Regions from separate parts of the Zoogloea sp. GW822-FHT05C07 genome, predicted to be linked through region 2. Evidence: predicted binding sites of a transcription regulator. Region 2 holds the regulator's gene; each other region holds the start of a gene.
The links. The regulator LexA, encoded in region 2, represses DNA repair genes until DNA is damaged. The targets are predictions, from matches to a motif close to ACTGTATNTANATACAGT.
Positions count from the first base shown of each region.

Region 1 (5,824 bases), 2.0 Mb from region 2:
CTGCGGGCCGTTCATGGCAACACTCCGGATTCCAGCGCCTCGACATCGATGGCCGGCGGCAGACCGAGGGGCAGCGTGAAGGCCACGCAACCGCCCCCTTCGGGTGGATTGAAGGCGCGGATGGTGCCGCCATGAACCTCGACGATGCTGCGGCAGATAGCCAGGCCGATCCCCATGCCCGTCACCGGCCCTTCGCAGCCGCCACGCTCGAACAGCTCGAAGACCTGCTCCAGGCGGTCCGGCGGAAAACCGGCGCCGCCGCTCCTCACCTGCACTTCGAGCAGCTCGGCACCGGCGCGGGCGCTGACATGAACCGGCGTATCCGGCGGTGCGTACTTGGCGGCGTTCTCGAACAAGTTGCAGAAGACCCGCTCCAGCAGCACCGCGTCGAACTGCACCAGCGGCAGCTCACCGAGGCCGCTGGTGCGCACCGGATGGCGGGCCATCGCCGGGCCCAGCAGCTGCAGGCTGGAGCCGACCACCTCCTCGATGGACTGCCATTCCTTGCGCAGGCTGAGGCGGCCGCTCTGCAGGCGGGCCATGTCGAGCAGCTTGTCCACCATGCCGTTCACGCGCAGGGCCTGGTCGCGGATCCCCGCCGCCAGCTCGCGCGCCTCGTCCGGCAAGGGCTGGCGCAGCATCGTCAGGGAATCGGCCATGCCATAGAGCGCGGTCAGCGGCGTGCGCACGTCGTGGGACAGGGCCGACAGGATCGAGCTGCGCAGCCGCTCGGACTCCGCCTCCAGTTGCGCCGACTGGGCGGCGGCGACGAAGTGCAGGCGCTCCACCGCGGTCGCCGCCAGCGAGGTGAGGGCTTCCAGTAGCGGCAGCTCGTCGATCGCGTCCTCGGCCAGCGAAACGATCAACACACCGCACACCTCGCCAGCCCCGGCCAGGGGCAGGAAATGGCGGCGCCGGCCAGGCCGCTCGGAGGCCCCCGACTCGATGACGCGGCCGCTGTCGAGCACCATGCGGCCGATCTGCATGTCCAGCGTGCCGAGCGCGCCGGCCGCCAGGCTTTCCGCCTGCAGGTCATTGTCGGCGCCGGGCAGCAGCAACCATGCATCGGCGCCCAGCTGTTTGCCGATGAAGTCCTGCAGGGCCCGATCCACCTCACCGGGCTGGCGGGCGCCGGCCAGGCGCTTGGCGAGGCCGTATAGCGCGCGGGTGATGCGTTCCCGGTGGCCCGCATCGTAGGCCTGCCGGCGCTGGCCGGCGGTCAGCTGGCCGATCAGCAGCGACACCGCCAGCATCACCAGAAAGGTCACCAGGTACTGGCCGTGGCTGATCGCCAACGAGAAGCGCGGCGGCACGAAGAAGAAATCGAACAGCGCCACGCTGGCGAGGGACACCAGCACCGCCGGCCCGCGCCCGAGACGGCTGGCCACCAGCACGACGGCCAGCAGGAAGATCATCACCGCGTTGGCCAGATCGAGCACGTCGCGCAGCAGCAGTGCCACGCCCAGCGCCAGCACGCAGGCAAGCACGGCCAGCAGGTAGCGGAAGCGCACCGATTGCGATTCGAACAGCAGGCGGGTCAAGGGGACGGGCATGAAGCACGGCGCCGGTCGGGACGCCCGAGGGGAAGACGATGCAAATTGTTGCACCGCCCACATAAAAAAGGCGTAAACGCGTTGATCGGCAAAGTCGGAGGGATTGGATATACTGTATTTTTATACACAAATATCCAATGAAGCCTGTTCCACCCCGCGGACGCGGCAGCCGCCTGAACCCGGACAACCGCTTCGCCGCCTGGCGGCGCGACGGTTTCGACGACGGCTGGAAAGGCTCCGCTGACGCTGCCGACAATGCCGTAGAACCGCCCAAGGGCCCGGCGACAACGCTGATCCTCGACCAGGCCAGGTCGGTGATCACCCGCAACAGCTCGCCGGATGTGCCCTTCAACCAGTCGGTCAATCCCTACAAAGGTTGCGAGCATGGCTGTGCATACTGCTTTGCGCGGCCGACTCACGCCTACCTGGGCCTGTCGCCGGGGCTGGATTTCGAGACGAAGATCGCCTGGAAACCCGACGCGCCGGCCGTACTGCGCCGCGAGCTGGCCGCCCCCGGCTACCGCTGTCAGCCGATCGCGCTGGGCATCAACACCGACGGCTGGCAGCCGGTGGAGCGGCGCCTCGGCCTGACCCGCCAGTTGCTGGAAATCCTTGCCGAGACGCGCCACCCGGTATCCATCGTCACCAAGTCGGCGCTGATCGAGCGCGACGTGGACCTGCTCGCCGACATGGCGCAGGACGACCTGGTGCACGTGATGTTCTCGATCACCACCCTCGACCCGGCCCTGGCCCGCAAGCTGGAACCCCGCGCGCCGACGCCGGCCCGGCGCCTGGCGGCGATGGAACGCCTGCACACGGCGGGAGTGCCGGTCGGCACGCTGTTCGCGCCGCTGATCCCGGCCATCAACGACCATGAGCTGGAAGCGGTGCTCGAAGCGGCCCACGCAGCCGGCGGCGATACTGCCGGCTACGCGTTGCTGCGTCTTCCCTACGAATTGAAGGATCTGTTCGCCGACTGGCTGGACAGCCATTTCCCCGACCGGGCCCGGCATGTGATGAGCCTGCTACGCCAGTTGCGCGGCGGCGAGCTGTACGACAATCGCTTCGGCCACCGCATGCGCGGTGAGGGGGTGTTCGCCGATCTGTACAGCCAGCGTCTGCAGCGGCTGGCCGAGCGGCTCGGGCTCAACCGTTCGCGGCGGCGCCTCAACACGGCGGCCTTCCGCCCGCCGGCAAGGCCTGGCGACGACCGGCAGTTACAGCTTTTCTGAAAGGGAGAAGAAGCGGACTCAGCGCCGCAGGCGCCCGCCCCAGCCGATGCCGCCGTAACCGCGCCAGCCCGGGTAGCCCGGCGGATAGGCGTAGGGATAGGGCCACAGCGGGTCCCAGTAGGGTTGCGACTCCATGCGGTAGCGCTCCGCATCGGCCTTCGCCTTGTCGAGGGCGGCAGCCTGCTCGGTATCGCGGCGCACCTTGTCGGCGGTGGCCTGGTCGCGGGCCCAGCGCTCCTGGGCAGAGGTGATCGCATCGAGCACCTCGGGCGCGACGCCCTGCTCGCGCAGGCGGATCGCCTCGGACGGGCTGAGCGCATGACGGGTGCCGGTGCGTGCAAGGGTTTCCAGCAGCGTCGCTGTCGGCACGCCAGCGCGGGACTGGCGCACGATCTCGTCGAGGCTCAAGGGCGGCGCCGGGCGGGCCGCTTCGAGCCGCTCCAGCTCGGCCGGGTCGAGACGCTGGATGGCCTGCGGCGAAGACGACGGCGTCGCACAGGCGCCCAGCAGCACGGTGGCGGCAGCGAGGGCCGCTACCCGCAACCGGACAGGCTCCGGATCAGGCATCCCGGGCCAGCTTTTCATACAGGCCAACCACCAGATCCATCTGCTCGAGGATGCGTTCGCTGGTCGAGCCGACTGCCTCCGCGGCCTTCATCCGGTCGGCCGCGTCGCTGAGACCCAATGCGTTGCGGAAGAAGAACCACTGCTGTTCCACCAGCGCCAGTTCGGTCTTGATCTGTGACGTGTTCTGCGGGCTGGCCTTCAGGGTCTCGTGGGCTTTGGCGAATTCCTTGACCGCCGCGTCCAGCATCTCGCCGGCAGGGCCGGCATTGACGCCGAGCTGGCGGAAAAAATAGGCCTTGGCCATGCGCTGGGACAGCATGCGCTGGCGACCGGCAAGGTTCACTAGCTGGCCGGCCGGCGATCCGGCACTCTTTTCATAGGCCAGCGTCAGCTTGTGGGCCGCCGCCAGCACCGCCTCGCTGCTGCTCCACACCGCCTTGGGATCGCTGCGCAGGTCGTTGAGCAGCGGCCGGTAACGGCCCCACTCCTGCTCCAGTGGCGGCAAGGCGGCGCGCACCTCGTCGCTGGGCTGGATGGCCTTCAGCTCGGTCATCTGCGCGTCGAAGAGCTGCACCGAACGGCTCAGCAGGATGCCGGCCCGGTCGGGCTGCACGCCCAGCACGCGCATCAGCCAGGCCTTGGCGCTGCGCTGGGACAGCATGCGCTGGCGCCCCGCCTTGTTGATGGCCGCGGCCAGACTGGAAGCTCCGGCGGCCTCCGCTGCGGGCGCCGCCAGCGCCCCCTTCATCGCCAGGCTGGTGCAGACCCCGGCGAGGGCCAGGAAGCGCCGTCGCTCCATCGTGCTCAAGCGCCGGTACCACCGACGGTCAGGCCGTCGATGCGCAGGGTCGGCTGGCCGACGCCGACCGGCACGCTCTGGCCGTCCTTGCCGCAAGTGCCGACGCCGGGATCGAGGGCCAGGTCGTTGCCGATCATCGACACGCGGGTCAGGCAGTCGGGGCCGTTGCCGATCAGCGTGGCGCCCTTCACCGGGCGGGTGACCTTGCCGTCCTCGATGAGGTAGCACTCGGACGTGGAGAAGACGAACTTGCCGGAGGTGATGTCCACCTGGCCACCGCCGAAGTTGGCGGCATAGAGACCGTTCTTCACCGACGCGATGATCTCCGCCGGCTCATGCTGGCCGGCCAGCATGATGGTGTTGGTCATGCGCGGCAGCGGCAGGTGGGCGAAGGATTCGCGGCGGCCGTTGCCGGTGGGCGCGACACCCATCAGGCGGGCGTTGAGCATGTCCTGCATGTAGCCGACCAGGATGCCATCCTCGATCAGCACGGTGCGCTGGGTCGGGTTGCCCTCGTCGTCGATGGTCAGGGAGCCGCGGCGGTCCTGCAGCGTGCCGTCATCCACCACGGTGACGCCCTTGGCGGCCACCTGCTGGCCGATACGGCCGCTGAAGGCCGAGCTTTCCTTGCGGTTGAAGTCCCCTTCCAGGCCGTGTCCGATGGCTTCGTGCAGCAGGATGCCGGGCCAGCCGTTGCCGAGCACGACGGTCATCGTGCCGGCCGGGGCCGGGCTGGCACCGAGATTGACACGCGCCTGATGCACCGCCGCCTTGGCGAAGCCGGACAGCACCTCGTCGCTGAAGTAGCCGTAGTCGTAACGCCCGCCGCCGCCGCCGGAGCCCTGCTCGCGGTGGCCGTTCTCTTCCATGATCACCGACACCGACACCCGCACCAGCGGGCGCACGTCGGCGGCCAGGTGGCCGTCGCTGCGCGCCACCAGTACCACTTCCCAGGAGCCGACCAGGCTGGCCATGACTTCCTTGACGCGCGGGTCCTCGGCGCGGGCCATCGCCTCGAGGCGCTCCAGCAGCTTGACCTTGGCCACATCGTCGAGGGAGTCGTGGGGGTTGTCGGCGCGGTACAGAGCCAGCGGCGCCTTCCTGACGGCCTCGATCTTGTGGGTCTTGCGGCGGCCGCTGTCGGCGATCGCGCGGGTCGCATCGGCGGCGTCCTTGAGGGCCTTCAGGCTGATATCGTCGGAGTAGGCGAAGGCGGTTTTCTCGCCGGTGATGGCGCGCACGCCAACGCCCTGCTCGATGTTGAAGCTGCCCGACTTGACGATGCCCTCCTCCAGGCTCCAGGCCTCGGAACGGTGGTACTGAAAGTACAGGTCGGCGTAGTCAAGCTTGTGGCGGAACAGCTTGCCGAAGACCTTGTCGAGATCCTCGAAGTCCAGGTCATAGGGCTTCAGCAGCAGCTTGCTGGCCAGCTTGAGGGGGTTGGGCGGGGGATTCTGGCTCATGGTCTCTCGGGGAAAATGGGTGTTCTTCGGGTCAGCCGATCTTGCGGTGTTGCAGGGCCGGCAGGCTGGCGCGGACATCGGCGATGCGCGCCGGATCGAGGTCGGCAACGACCACGCCGGGGCCTTCCGGCAGGCGGGCGAGCACCTCGCCCCACGGGTCGATGATCATGCTGTCACCCCAGGTACGCCGCCCGCTGGGGTGCTTGCCGC
Region 1 is NZ_CM179510.1:3,351,133-3,356,956, reverse strand. Features, by position in the region: gene AC3QL2_RS15625 (response regulator) at 1-15, opposite strand, end outside; gene AC3QL2_RS15620 (DUF4118 domain-containing protein) at 12-1,553, opposite strand; gene AC3QL2_RS15615 (PA0069 family radical SAM protein) at 1,691-2,785, shown strand; gene AC3QL2_RS15610 (hypothetical protein) at 2,804-3,328, opposite strand; gene AC3QL2_RS15605 (type IV pili methyl-accepting chemotaxis transducer N-terminal domain-containing protein) at 3,345-4,151, opposite strand; gene tldD (metalloprotease TldD) at 4,157-5,614, opposite strand; gene AC3QL2_RS15595 (carbon-nitrogen hydrolase family protein) at 5,646-5,824, opposite strand, start outside.
Region 1: the regulator LexA is predicted to act here: its motif matches at 1,665-1,682, upstream of AC3QL2_RS15615 (PA0069 family radical SAM protein).

Region 2 (5,824 bases):
TGGCAGCGCTGCATGTCCTGGGAGAGGGTGCCCAGCACGATTTCCAGCGGCGCTTCCGGCGCTCGGCTGTTGCGTTCGAACTCCAGGACCAGCGTGAAGCGCTCGATGCCGGCCTGGCGGGCGTCCAGCCAGCCGGCCAGGCCGGCGAGCAGGCGGCGGGTGGCGAACAGCAGGGTGTCCACCTGGTCGGACGGGATCGGCAGCGGCAGGCGGGATGCGTAGCGTTCGGGCGGCTTGAACCACGGACGTGGATCGGGGATGTGCCCGTAAGCCCGGTCGAGGGCGTCGGTGACCGCCTGGGCATGGCGCCGGGCCAGGCCATGGCGGGGCAGGCGGCGCACCTCTCCCAGGCTGGCATGGCCGGTACCGGTGAGCAGGTCCAGGCTGTCGGGGCCGACCGGCGTGCCGTCGGCGAGGGCGATCAGCGGCAGCGGGTCGAGCCGCGCCGTCAGTGCCTTTTCGGTGTCATCCCCGGCGCCGAAGCGGGCCAGCCAGCGGGCCGCCAGCGGTGTCTGCGCGACTGCCAGGCGGGCGTGGAAACCGAGTTCCTCGATGCCTCTGGTGATCTGCTGGCCCAGCGGAACGAGTCCGCCGAACAGGCGCAGGCAGGTTTCCACTTCCAGCAGGATGGCGTGGGGCGGGTCGAGGCTGATGGCGGGGGTGAAACGTCCGGCCCAGGTGGCGATATCGATCTGCGCCGCGTGTTCGAGGGCGGGCTGCCGGTCGACCAGGCACAGCTCCGGCGCTATGGCCAGTGCGCTGGCCCGCCCAAGCCCTGGCTCCACGCCGCGCGCCATTGCCGCCGGATCCGCGGCCACCACCCGCCGGCGAGGGTGACCATCGAGGACCGCAAGCGGGGCGGCCTCACTGCGCCCCCGCGTGAAGACCTGGAGGGGCAGATCGGGGAGGTAAAGGGCGCACCAGAGCATGCTTGCCGGAGGGGGAGGAGGGCTGCGGTTCGCCCGTTGTCGTCGAAGGGCATTCGAGGCCGCCGTCGGGGCGTGGGCCGCCACCCGGCCATGGGAGTTCGAGGGCCAGGGGCTCGGCCAGTTGCGGCCCGCGGCGCTTCAGGATACGGATCCCGAGGCCGCCGCGGCAGGGGCTGAGCGCCAGCCGCAGGACGGCCGGTGAAGGTTGGTGGGCCGCGCTTTCTGGGCGGAGCAGGATCAGCGGTGTGCCGCTTTCTTCGGCGGCCAGTTGCAGGCGGCGCAGCGCGCCCATGTCGGCATCGGCCAGCCACAGCAGGACCACCTCGCAGCTGCGGGAGTCGAGGGCCTGGCGGGCCGCCCAGCGGGCATGGGCCGGGCTTTCGGCCTGCACGATGAGCAGGCGTTCGAGGGGCACGCCGACTGCTGCCAGGGCTGGCGCATAGGGCAGGCCGGGCGGGGCGATGCAGGCCGCCCAGCGGCCGGCCGGCACGTTGGCCAGCAGCGGCAGCAGCAGCCCCAGTTCGCCGACGCCATTGCGCGGCAGCAGCAGTTCGCTCAACGCGGCGAGGGGCCAGCCGCCGCCGGGCAGGACTGCGTCGAGTGCGGCATGGCCGGTCGGCCGTCCCGGCAAGGCCGGCGTGGCCAGCTGGTCGCCGCGCCAGACCAGCTGGTCGAGGGAGGAGGCGGATGCGGCCATGGCGTGGCTCAGGCGGGCAGGTGGGTCAGAAGCTGTCGTTGCGGATCAGGCCGACGGCGATGCCTTCGATTTCCAGCTGGTCGTTGCGGGTGTCCACGACGATGGGTTCGAAGTCCGGGTTGGCCGGCAGCAGCTCGACGATGGGGCCTTTGCGGGCCAGGCGCTTGACGGTGACTTCGTCCGCCACGCGGGCGACGACGATCTGCCCGTCCCGGACCTCGGTGGTGCGATGGACGGCCAGCAGGTCGCCGTCGAGGATGCCGGCGTCGCGCATGCTGAGGCCGCGCACCATCAGCAGATAATCGGCGCGCGGGGAGAACAGGCCTGGATCCACCTGGTAGCGGCCCTGCACATGCTCGGCGGCGAGGATGGGGCTGCCGGCAGCCACCCGACCGATCAGCGGCAGGCCGAGGCCTTCCTTCAGGCGGATGCCGCGGGCGCGGCCTTCTTCCAGGGAGATGGCGCCCTTGGCGGCCAGGGCGCGCAGATGGGTTTCCGCCGCGTTGGGGGAGCGGAAGCCGAAGGCGGTGCAGATCTCGGCCCGGGTCGGCGGACGCCCTTCCTGTTCCACGGTGTCGCGGATCAGCTGGAGGATTTCCTGTTGGCGGGGGGTGAGATTGTCGGACATTGGGGGCTCCTGTGAGTCTTGTGTAATTTTATACAGGTTGCGGCGGATGGCAAGCCACGCGTGCCTTCGCGCGTGCTTTACCGGCCGGGAGCCGGGCCCCGGCAAGCGTGACAAACTGCAGTGTGTAGACACAAATGACTTGAGCCGCCGCCCCCGGTGGACTATCCATTCAAGGGCATGCCTTCTCCTGATTGAGGCAGGTGTGGCAAGCTGGCATCCGGAACACCAGCCAACAGATTTCGCAGACAAGACACACCACATAGATAGATTTCACCCCAACCCGCACGGGTTCGCGAGAGCCCAGCCCCCGGAGGAGAGATGCCCATGTTCGTCGGCCCGCAACACGCTTCGGGTAGAGTTCTCAGCGCTGCTCGGTTAGAATCCTCCGACTCGCCGGCGACGCCTTGCGAAGGCTCGCCCGCTCCGCTCTTTTCCCTGCCCGATGCTGACATGGAGATGTTCGATCTGGCGTCGGTGCTGGGTTCCAGACACGTAGTCCTGTACTTTTATCCCCGTGACAACACTCCCGGCTGCACGCGCCAGGCCATCGATTTCAGCGACCACGATGCCGACTTCGAGCAGGAAAGCTGCATGGTGATCGGCATCAGTCCCGACGATTGCCTGACCCATGCCGAATTCCGCGACCAGCACGGCCTGTCGGTGGAGCTGCTGTCCGACGAGGATGGCGAGGTCTGCCGCCTGTACGGTGTGTGGCTGTCGGCCGTGGTCGATGGGGTCGCCAAGCGCAGCGTGCGTCGCTCGACCTTCATCATCTCCAGCGACGGGGTGGTGCAGCATGTGCTGCACGATGTGAATCCGCGCGGCCATGCCGCCGAAGTCTTCCAGCTGATAAAGCAACTCAACTCAAGGAATGTAAATGGAAATCGCCAAGAACACGGTCGTCACGCTTGACTACAAGGTTACCGACCCGGATGGCAACGTGATCGACGACGGCCAGCACCCGCTGGTGTACATACACGGCGGTTACGACGGCATCTTCACCGTGATCGAGGAAGCCCTGCACGGCAAGAACAGTGGCGACAACCTGAAGGTCAAGCTGCAGCCGGAAGACGCCTTTGGCGAATACGACGAGGAACTGGTGCTGGTGGAAGACGCCACCCTGTTCCCCGACAACATCGAAGTCGGCATGTCCTTCGAGCGCGTCGGTGAAGATGGTGAGGACGAAATGGTCTACCGCATCACCGACATCGCCGACGGCAAGGTCGTGGTGGATGGCAACCATCCCCTCGCCGGCACCGCGCTGATCTTCGACATCACCGTCAAGAGCGTGCGTGCGGCCAGCGCCGAAGAAATCGGCCACGGCCACGTCCATGGCGAAGGCGGCCATCACCACTGATGAGCCCGGTGGTCGGCGGGCCGGAAGCATTCCGGTGCCGGCCAACCCGTACTCGCTGAACGGGCCGCTTTGCGGTCCGTTTTTTTTGGAATGAATGGATTGGACTCGGACAATCAGGCGCTGTTGCAGGTGGATGGCCTGCAGGTTGAACTGGGGAACGCCGGCAAGCGCGTCCGCCCGGTGGATGGCATCAGCTTCGAAGTGGCGGCGGGACGTACGCTGGCGCTGGTCGGTGAATCCGGCTGCGGCAAGTCGATGACCGCGCTGGCCTGCATGCGGCTATTGCCGAGCGGCGGTCGGATCTCGAACGGGAGCGTCAGGCTCGGCGGCGAAGCGCTGCAGGGCCTGCCCGAAGTGCGGATGCGCGACATCCGGGGCCACCGACTGGCGATGATCTTCCAGGAGCCGGCCACCAGCCTTAATCCTGTGATGACGGTTGGCGACCAGATCGGTGAGGTGCTGGTCCGCCACCGCGGCATGCACGGCAAGCCCGCCTGGGACGAGGCGGAGCGCCTGCTCGACGCGGTCGGCATCCCCGACGCACGCCGGCGTCTCGCCGAATACCCCTTCCAGCTGTCCGGCGGCATGAAGCAGCGCATCATGATCGCCATTGCGCTGGCGGGCGACCCGGAGGTGCTGATCGCCGATGAGCCCACCACGGCGCTGGACGTGACCATCCAGGCCCAGGTGCTGGACCTGCTCGCCGGCCTCCAGGCCCGGCGCGGCATGGGCATGCTGCTGATCACCCATGACCTGGGCGTGGTGGCGCGCATGGCGCACCGGGTCGGCGTGATGTACGCCGGCGAACTGGTGGAAACCGGCGAGCGGGAGGACTTCTTCCGTACGCCGCTGCACCCGTATTCCCGCAAGCTCTTTGCGGCCCTGCCGACCCAGGCCCTGCGGGGCAGAGCGCTGGAAACCATCCGCGGCCAGGTGCCGCGCCTCGGTGCCCATCGGCAGGGCTGCCGCTTTGCCGAGCGCTGCCCGCAGGCGCAGGACTTGTGCCGCCAGGTGGAGCCGGCGATGTTCACCGTCGGCCACCAGACTGTGCGCTGCCATCTGTACGATCCGGCCGCGCCGATTGGCTGGCTGCCGGAATCGCCGGCCGGCGTCGAATCCGCTGCTGCGGGCCCGGCCACGGCCGGCGGGGCGCTGGAGGTCGAAGGCCTGCAAGTCCATTTCCCGGTCCGCAAGGGCCTGTTCCGCCGGGTCGTCGGCCACGTCAAGGCCGTGGACGGGGTGTCGCTGAAGGTGCCGGCCGGCGAAACCCTGGCCCTCGTCGGCGAGTCCGGCTGCGGCAAGACCACCGCGGGCAAGGCGTTGCTCAGCCTGCTGCCGGCCACCGGCGGTTCGGCCCGCTACGGCGGCCATGAACTGCTCGGCCTCAGCCCCCGCGAATGGCAGCCCCTGCGGCGGGATCTGCAGATGATCTTCCAGGACCCCTTCAGCTCCCTCAACCCGCGCATGCGGGTCGGCGAGATCCTGGAGGAGGGGATGGCGGCCCTCAAGGTGGAAAAGACCGCCGAGGCGCGCGCGGCCCGGATCGACGCCCTGCTCAAGCGGGTGGGCCTGGACCCGGCGATGCGCGATCGCTTTCCCCACGAATTCTCGGGCGGGCAGCGCCAGCGCATCGCCATTGCCCGCGCGCTGGCCGTAGCTCCGAAGCTGATCGTCTGTGACGAACCGACCAGCGCCCTCGATGTGTCGGTGCAGGCGCAGATCCTCAACCTGCTGCGGGAACTGCAGGCCGAATACGGCCTGTCCTACCTGTTCATCACCCACAACCTGGCCGTCGTGGATTATCTCGCCCACCATGTGGCGGTGATGTACCTGGGGCGGATCGTCGAGCAGGGGAGCGTGGAAGAGGTGCTGAGAGCACCCAGCCACCCCTACACGCGCATGCTGCTGGCGGCCGTGCCGCGGGTGGATGGCCGTGAGGTGGGTGTGGTGCCCGCAGCCGGGGAAAACCGCGGGGATCTGCCGTCCCCGCTGGCCCCGCCGGCCGGCTGCCACTTCCATCCCCGCTGCAGCCAGGCCATGGACGTGTGTCGTCAGACTTATCCCGGGGAGACCCGACAGTCACCAACCCGGGTCGTACGCTGTCATCTGTACTGAAAAGAGGGACTGAGGTACCGAGGCGCGGGACTGCGCAGCCCCCGAACCCGTCCCGACCATCCGGAAGCTCCTCACGAGGAGCCCGGCGAATGTCCCGC
Region 2 is NZ_CM179510.1:5,361,928-5,367,751, reverse strand. Features, by position in the region: gene AC3QL2_RS24550 (Y-family DNA polymerase) at 1-929, opposite strand, end outside; gene imuA (translesion DNA synthesis-associated protein ImuA) at 865-1,626, opposite strand; gene lexA (transcriptional repressor LexA) at 1,652-2,254, opposite strand; gene AC3QL2_RS24535 (peroxiredoxin) at 2,705-3,166, shown strand; gene AC3QL2_RS24530 (FKBP-type peptidyl-prolyl cis-trans isomerase) at 3,132-3,611, shown strand; gene AC3QL2_RS24525 (ABC transporter ATP-binding protein) at 3,711-5,726, shown strand.

Region 3 (5,824 bases), 910 kb from region 2:
CGGGGATTACCAGCTGAATATCGAATCCATCCGCCAGGCCGGCGTCGGGAATCTCTATGAGGCCTTCCTGCGCCTGAAGGCGCGCCTCGAGGCGGAAGGCCTGTTCGATCCGGCCTCCAAGCGGCCGTTACCACGCTTTCCGCGGGGCGTCGCCGTCGTCACCTCCCCCCAGGCCGCCGCTTGGCGCGACGTCACGGCCGCGTTGGCACGGCGGGCACCGCATGTTCCGCTGAGTCTGTATCCGAGCCTGGTCCAAGGCGCCGACGCGCCCGCCCAGATCACCGCCGCGATCCGCCAGGCTGGCCTCCGCGCCCAGCAGGACGGCAACGACGTGCTGCTGCTGGTGCGCGGCGGCGGCAGCCTGGAAGACCTCGCCGCCTTCAATGACGAGAGCGTCGCCCGGGCCATTCGCGCCTGCCCCTTGCCGGTGGTGGTCGGTGTCGGCCACGAGACCGACGTGAGCATTGCCGACTTCGCCGCCGATCTGCGCGCCGCCACACCGACCGCCGCAGCCGAGCTGGTCAGCGCCGGCTTCGTGGAAGCCAGGGAGGGGCTGGAGCAACTGGCGCGCCGTCTCAAGCGGGCCATGGAGCGGCGCATCGAGAACGCCGCCCAGCGCGTCGACCGGGCCGCAGCGCGCCTGACCCATCCCCGCCAGCGCCTGCACGCCGGCCGACTGCAACTGGAGAATCTGCGGCAACGCCTGCAGGCCCGCATCGTCCAGCAGCTTTCTGCCCACCGGACGCGGGTCACCACGCTGGAACTGCGCCTATCCGCCTGCCGCCCCGATCTGGCCAGCCGGCAACAAAAACTGGACGCGCTGGAGCAAGGACTGCAGCGCGCCATGCGCAAGCTGCTCGCCGACCGCCGGACGCAAGTGGACACCCTGGGCCAGCACCTGGCCCACCTAGATCCCCGCGGCGTGCTGTCCCGCGGCTACAGCATCACGCGGGACGCATCGGGCCAGATCGTCCGCTCCGCCAAGGAGCTCGTTCCGGGGGATCTCATCCACGTTGAATTCCACGACGGTGTCGTAGATGCAAAGGTAGACAAGCATTCCGGCTAGTTGCGGTGCAAAATAGCGGATGGAACCGGCGGCCGGATGAGGTACGCCGAGGCCGATTGTGCAGAGAATCCAATCCCGACTAGAATAGTCGGATAACTTCCTATACACCCCGGAGAAACAAATGGCTCATACCCTGCCCGAACTGCCCTACGCCAAGAACGCCCTGGTGCCCCACATTTCCGAAGAAACCTTCGAGTACCACTACGGCAAGCACCACCAGGCCTATGTGACCAACCTGAACAACCTCATCCCGGGCACCGAGTACGAGAACCTGTCCGTCGAAGAGACCTTCCTGAAGGCCCCGGCCGGTGGCGTCTACAACAACGCCGCCCAGGTCTGGAACCACACCTTCTTCTGGAGCTCCCTCAAGCCGAACGGCGGCGGCGCTCCCGCCGGCGCGCTGGCTGACGCCATCAACGCCAAGTGGGGTTCCTTCGACGAGTTCAAGAAGGCCTTCCAGGCTTCCGCCGTCGGCAACTTCGGTTCCGGCTGGACCTGGCTGGTCAAGAAGGCCGACGGCTCCGTCGACATCGTCAACACCGGCGCCGCCGGCAACCCGCTGAAGAGCGGCGAAGGCAAGCCCCTGCTGACCATCGACGTGTGGGAACACGCCTACTACATCGACTACCGCAACGCCCGTCCCAAGTTCGTGGAAACCTTCCTGAACAGCCTGGCCAACTGGGACTTCGCTGCCGCCAACTTCGCCTGATCGCGAAGCGGCTGCAGCCACCGGGAGCCCGGCGACCTCAGCGGTCAGCGCTCCCGGAACAGCCCCGACACCGGTTCACGCCGTGTCGGGGCTGTTCTTTTTGAGCACGTCTTGCAGCGCGGAAGTATGGCTTGTTGAGGAAGCTGTATTTATATACAGTCAACTCATGTCCCAACAGGATCCTCCCGCTTTTGCCGAACTCTGTGCCCGCTCCAACTTCAGCTTCCAGACCGGTGCTTCGCATCCGGAGGAGCTCGTCGAACAGGCCGTGGCCCTCGGCTATACCGCGCTGGCGCTGGCCGACGAATGCTCCATGGCCGGCGTCGTGCGGGCTTACGCGGCCTGGCAGACGCACAAGGAACGGCTGCAGCTGATCGTCGGCACCCGCATCCAGCTCGAGGACGGCCCGCAGCTCGTATTGCTGGCCGAGAACCGGGAAGGTTACGGCCAGCTGTGCCGCCTCATCAGCCACGGCCGGCTGGCAACGGAAAAGGGCCAGTACCGGCTGCACCGTCGGGATCTACATGGCGGTCTCAACAGCTGCCTGGCCCTGCTGATTCCTCCGGACACCACCTCCGCCACGCTCACGGATGACGCCTGCTGGCTGGCCGCCCTCTTCCCCGGCAGCGCCTGGCTCGCCGCCCTCCTCCCGATGGGCGCCGACGACCGCCGCCGACAGGCGTGGATCGGCACATCAGCGCGCGCCGCCGGCATCCCGGTCGCCAGCACCTGCGCACCACTGATGCACCACCCGTCGCGCCACCCCGTGGCCGATGTGCTGAGCGCCCTGCGCCACCATTGCAGCATCGACGAGGCCGGCTACCGGCTGGCCGCCAATGCCGAACTCCACCTGCAGAGCCGCCAGCGCCTGGCCCGCCGCCACCCGCCGGAGTGGTTGGCCGAAACGCTGGTGATCGCTGCCCGCTGTCACTGCCCGCTTAGCGAGCTGGGCTACGAGTATCCGGAAGAAATTGTGCCTCCCGGCGCCACGGCGGGATTCCACCTGCACGCGCTGGTGGACGCCGGCCTACGGCGCCGCTACCCGTCAGGTCCGGACGGGCTGGATCGGGTCCCTACCCACATCCGCGCCCAGGCCGACAAGGAGCTCGCGTTGATCATCGACCTCGGGTACGAGGCCTTCTTCCTCACCGTCGAGGACATCGTCCGCTTCGCCCGTAGCAAGACCATCCTGTGCCAGGGCCGCGGCTCGGCGGCCAATTCGGTGGTGTGCTACGCGCTGGGCATCACCGAGGTCAAGCCGGAGGACGGGCATCTGCTCTTCGAGCGCTTCGTGTCGAAAGAGCGCCGCGAGCCGCCCGACATCGACGTGGACTTCGAGCACGACCGGCGTGAAGAGATCATCCAGTACATCTACAACAAGTACGGTCGGGATCGGGCCGCCCTGGCCGCCACGGTGATCCGCTACCGTCCCCGCAGCGCCCTGCGTGACGTGGGCCGTGCCCTCGGCTTCGACCTCGGCCAAATGGAACAGCTCAGCCGCCGCCTGGCCTGGTGGGACGGCAGCCGGGTGGCACCGGAACGCCTGCGCGAAGCCGGCCTCGATCCGGACGCGCCGCGCACGCAGTTGCTGCTCGAACTCGCCAACACGCTCGTCGGCTTTCCCCGTCACCTGTCCCAGCACGTAGGCGGCTTCGTGATTTCCCGCGGCCCGCTGGCCGAACTGGTCCCGGTGGAGAACGCCGCCATGGCCGAACGCACCGTCATCCAGTGGGACAAGGACGACCTGGAAACCCTCGGGCTGCTGAAGGTGGACGTGCTAGCCCTCGGCATGCTGTCGGCGATCCGCCGCAGCCTGGACCTCATCTCACGCTGGCGTGGCCAGCCCTTTGCGGTAGCCGACATCCCGCGGGAGCAGGCGCCCGTCTACGACATGCTGTGCGAAGCCGACGCCATGGGTGTCTTCCAGGTGGAGTCCCGCGCCCAGATGAGCATGCTGCCGCGCCTGAAGCCACGCACCTACTACGACCTGGTCGTCGAGGTGGCCATCGTCCGGCCCGGGCCAATCCAGGGCGGCATGGTCCATCCCTACCTGCAGGCGCGGGAAAAGGTGGCCCGTCAGGAGACCATCGACTATCCACGGGCGGAGATCGAGCCGGTCCTGTCCCGCACCTACGGTGTGCCGATCTTTCAGGAACAGGTCATGCAACTGGCGATGGTCGCCGCCGGCTTCAGCCCCGGCGATGCCGATCAACTACGCCGCTCGATGGGTGCCTGGGGACGCCAGGGCGACCTGCAGCACTACCAGGAGCGCCTGACAGCCGGCATGCTCGATCGCGAGTACCCGCGGGAATTCGCCGAGGCGCTGTGCCGGCAGATCCAGGGCTTCGGCAGCTACGGCTTTCCGGAATCCCACGCTGCCAGCTTCGCGCTGCTGGTCTATGTTTCAGCCTGGCTCAAGCGTTTCGAGCCGGCGGCCTTCCTGTGCGGTCTACTCAACAGCCAGCCGATGGGCTTCTACGGCCCGTCCCAGCTGATCCAGGACGCCCAGCGTCATGGGGTCGAAGTCCGCCCGGTCGATGTCAGCGCCAGCGAGTGGGAATGCACGCAGGAAGCCTCCAGCAGCGCCCCGGATCTCCCCGCCGCCCGCCTCGGTCTGCGCCTCGTCAAGGGCTTCAATGCCGCCGCCGCAGAACGCATCGTCGCCGCCAGACAGGGCGGCGCCTTCCTGTCGGTGGACGACCTGACGCGCCGGGCCGGGCTCAACCCGGCGGAGCTCCGCGCACTGGCGTCCGCCGGTGCCATTGCCAGCCTGGCTGGCCACCGGCGCCAGGCCTGGTGGGCCGCCAGCGGCGCCCAGCCCCCCCCCGGCCTGCTCCACCAGGCACCGCTGGCGGACGACCGGCTCGCCCTTCCCACCCCCAGCGAAACCCAGGACCTGATCGCCGACTATGCGCGCCTGGGTTTCAGCCTGGGCCGCCATCCACTGCTCTTCCTGCGCGCCCGCTTACGGGCCGAGCGCTTCCTGACCGCGGCGGAAATCTCCGACTGCCCGGACCGCAAACTGGCCCGGGCCGCCGGCATCGTCACCTGTCGCCAGCGTCCGGGGACGGCCAGGGGCACGATGTTCGTCACCATCGAGGACGAAACCGGCTGGATCAACGTCATCGTCCGGCCCGAACTCCTGGAGGCCGAAAGACGCATCCTGCTGGGCACCAGCCTGCTCGGCGTCTATGGGCAGATCGTCCGCCAGGACAAGGTGGTGCACCTGCACGCCAAACGGGTCGTGGACCGCTCCTCCCTGCTTGGCCAGCTGGCCCCCAGGAGCCGGGACTTTCATTGAATCCCGCCGCCCTTCCGCGGTCTCATTTCCATGAAGAGTCCACCATCTCGCCCGGAGTACCTCATGCGTTTCCGCCCCCTGTCCGTACTGTCACTTCTCGTTTCCTGCATGCTCCTGCTGGCGGGCTGCGCAACCAGCACCATCCAATCCAGCTGGCGCGATACCAGCACACCAGCCGTCGCCCCTCACAGGATTGCCGTCTTCGTCTCTGTAAAGGACGACGAAAACCTGCGCAAGATGGCCGAGAACCGCATCGTCCAGCACATGCCCAGGAGCGTGCAGGCCACCGCCGGGCATCTGCTCGACCTCGAACCCAAGCCCGAAGCCGCCAGCGTCCGCCGGCGTTTGATCGACGGCGGTTTCGACAGTGCTCTCGTCGCCCGCCTGGTATCCGTGGACAAGACGCAGACCGTCGTTCCCCCGCAAACCCAGTTCGGGCCCGACCCCTTGTTCTGGCGGATGGGGCCTTACTATCGGCCTTATTACAGCCCCTTCTTCAGCTACTACCCCTATACCTACGAAGCCCCCGGCTACACCATTGACACCACCCGTGTCGTCGTCGAGACACTGCTGTATCGCCTGCCGGACGCCAAGCCGGTGTGGTCGGCGGTCACTGAATCCGTCAATCCCGAATCATCCATCCGCCTCGTGGACGAGCTGATCGATCTGCTCGGCAAACGCCTCAGGGACGAAGGGCTGCTACCGCCCAACTGAGAACGATCCACCCCATTTCCTCTCCGGGCGACGT
Region 3 is NZ_CM179510.1:4,447,364-4,453,187, reverse strand. Features, by position in the region: gene xseA (exodeoxyribonuclease VII large subunit) at 1-1,066, shown strand, start outside; gene AC3QL2_RS20515 (superoxide dismutase) at 1,188-1,775, shown strand; gene AC3QL2_RS20510 (error-prone DNA polymerase) at 1,942-5,076, shown strand; gene AC3QL2_RS20505 (DUF4136 domain-containing protein) at 5,140-5,790, shown strand.
Region 3: the regulator LexA is predicted to act here: its motif matches at 1,918-1,935, upstream of AC3QL2_RS20510 (error-prone DNA polymerase).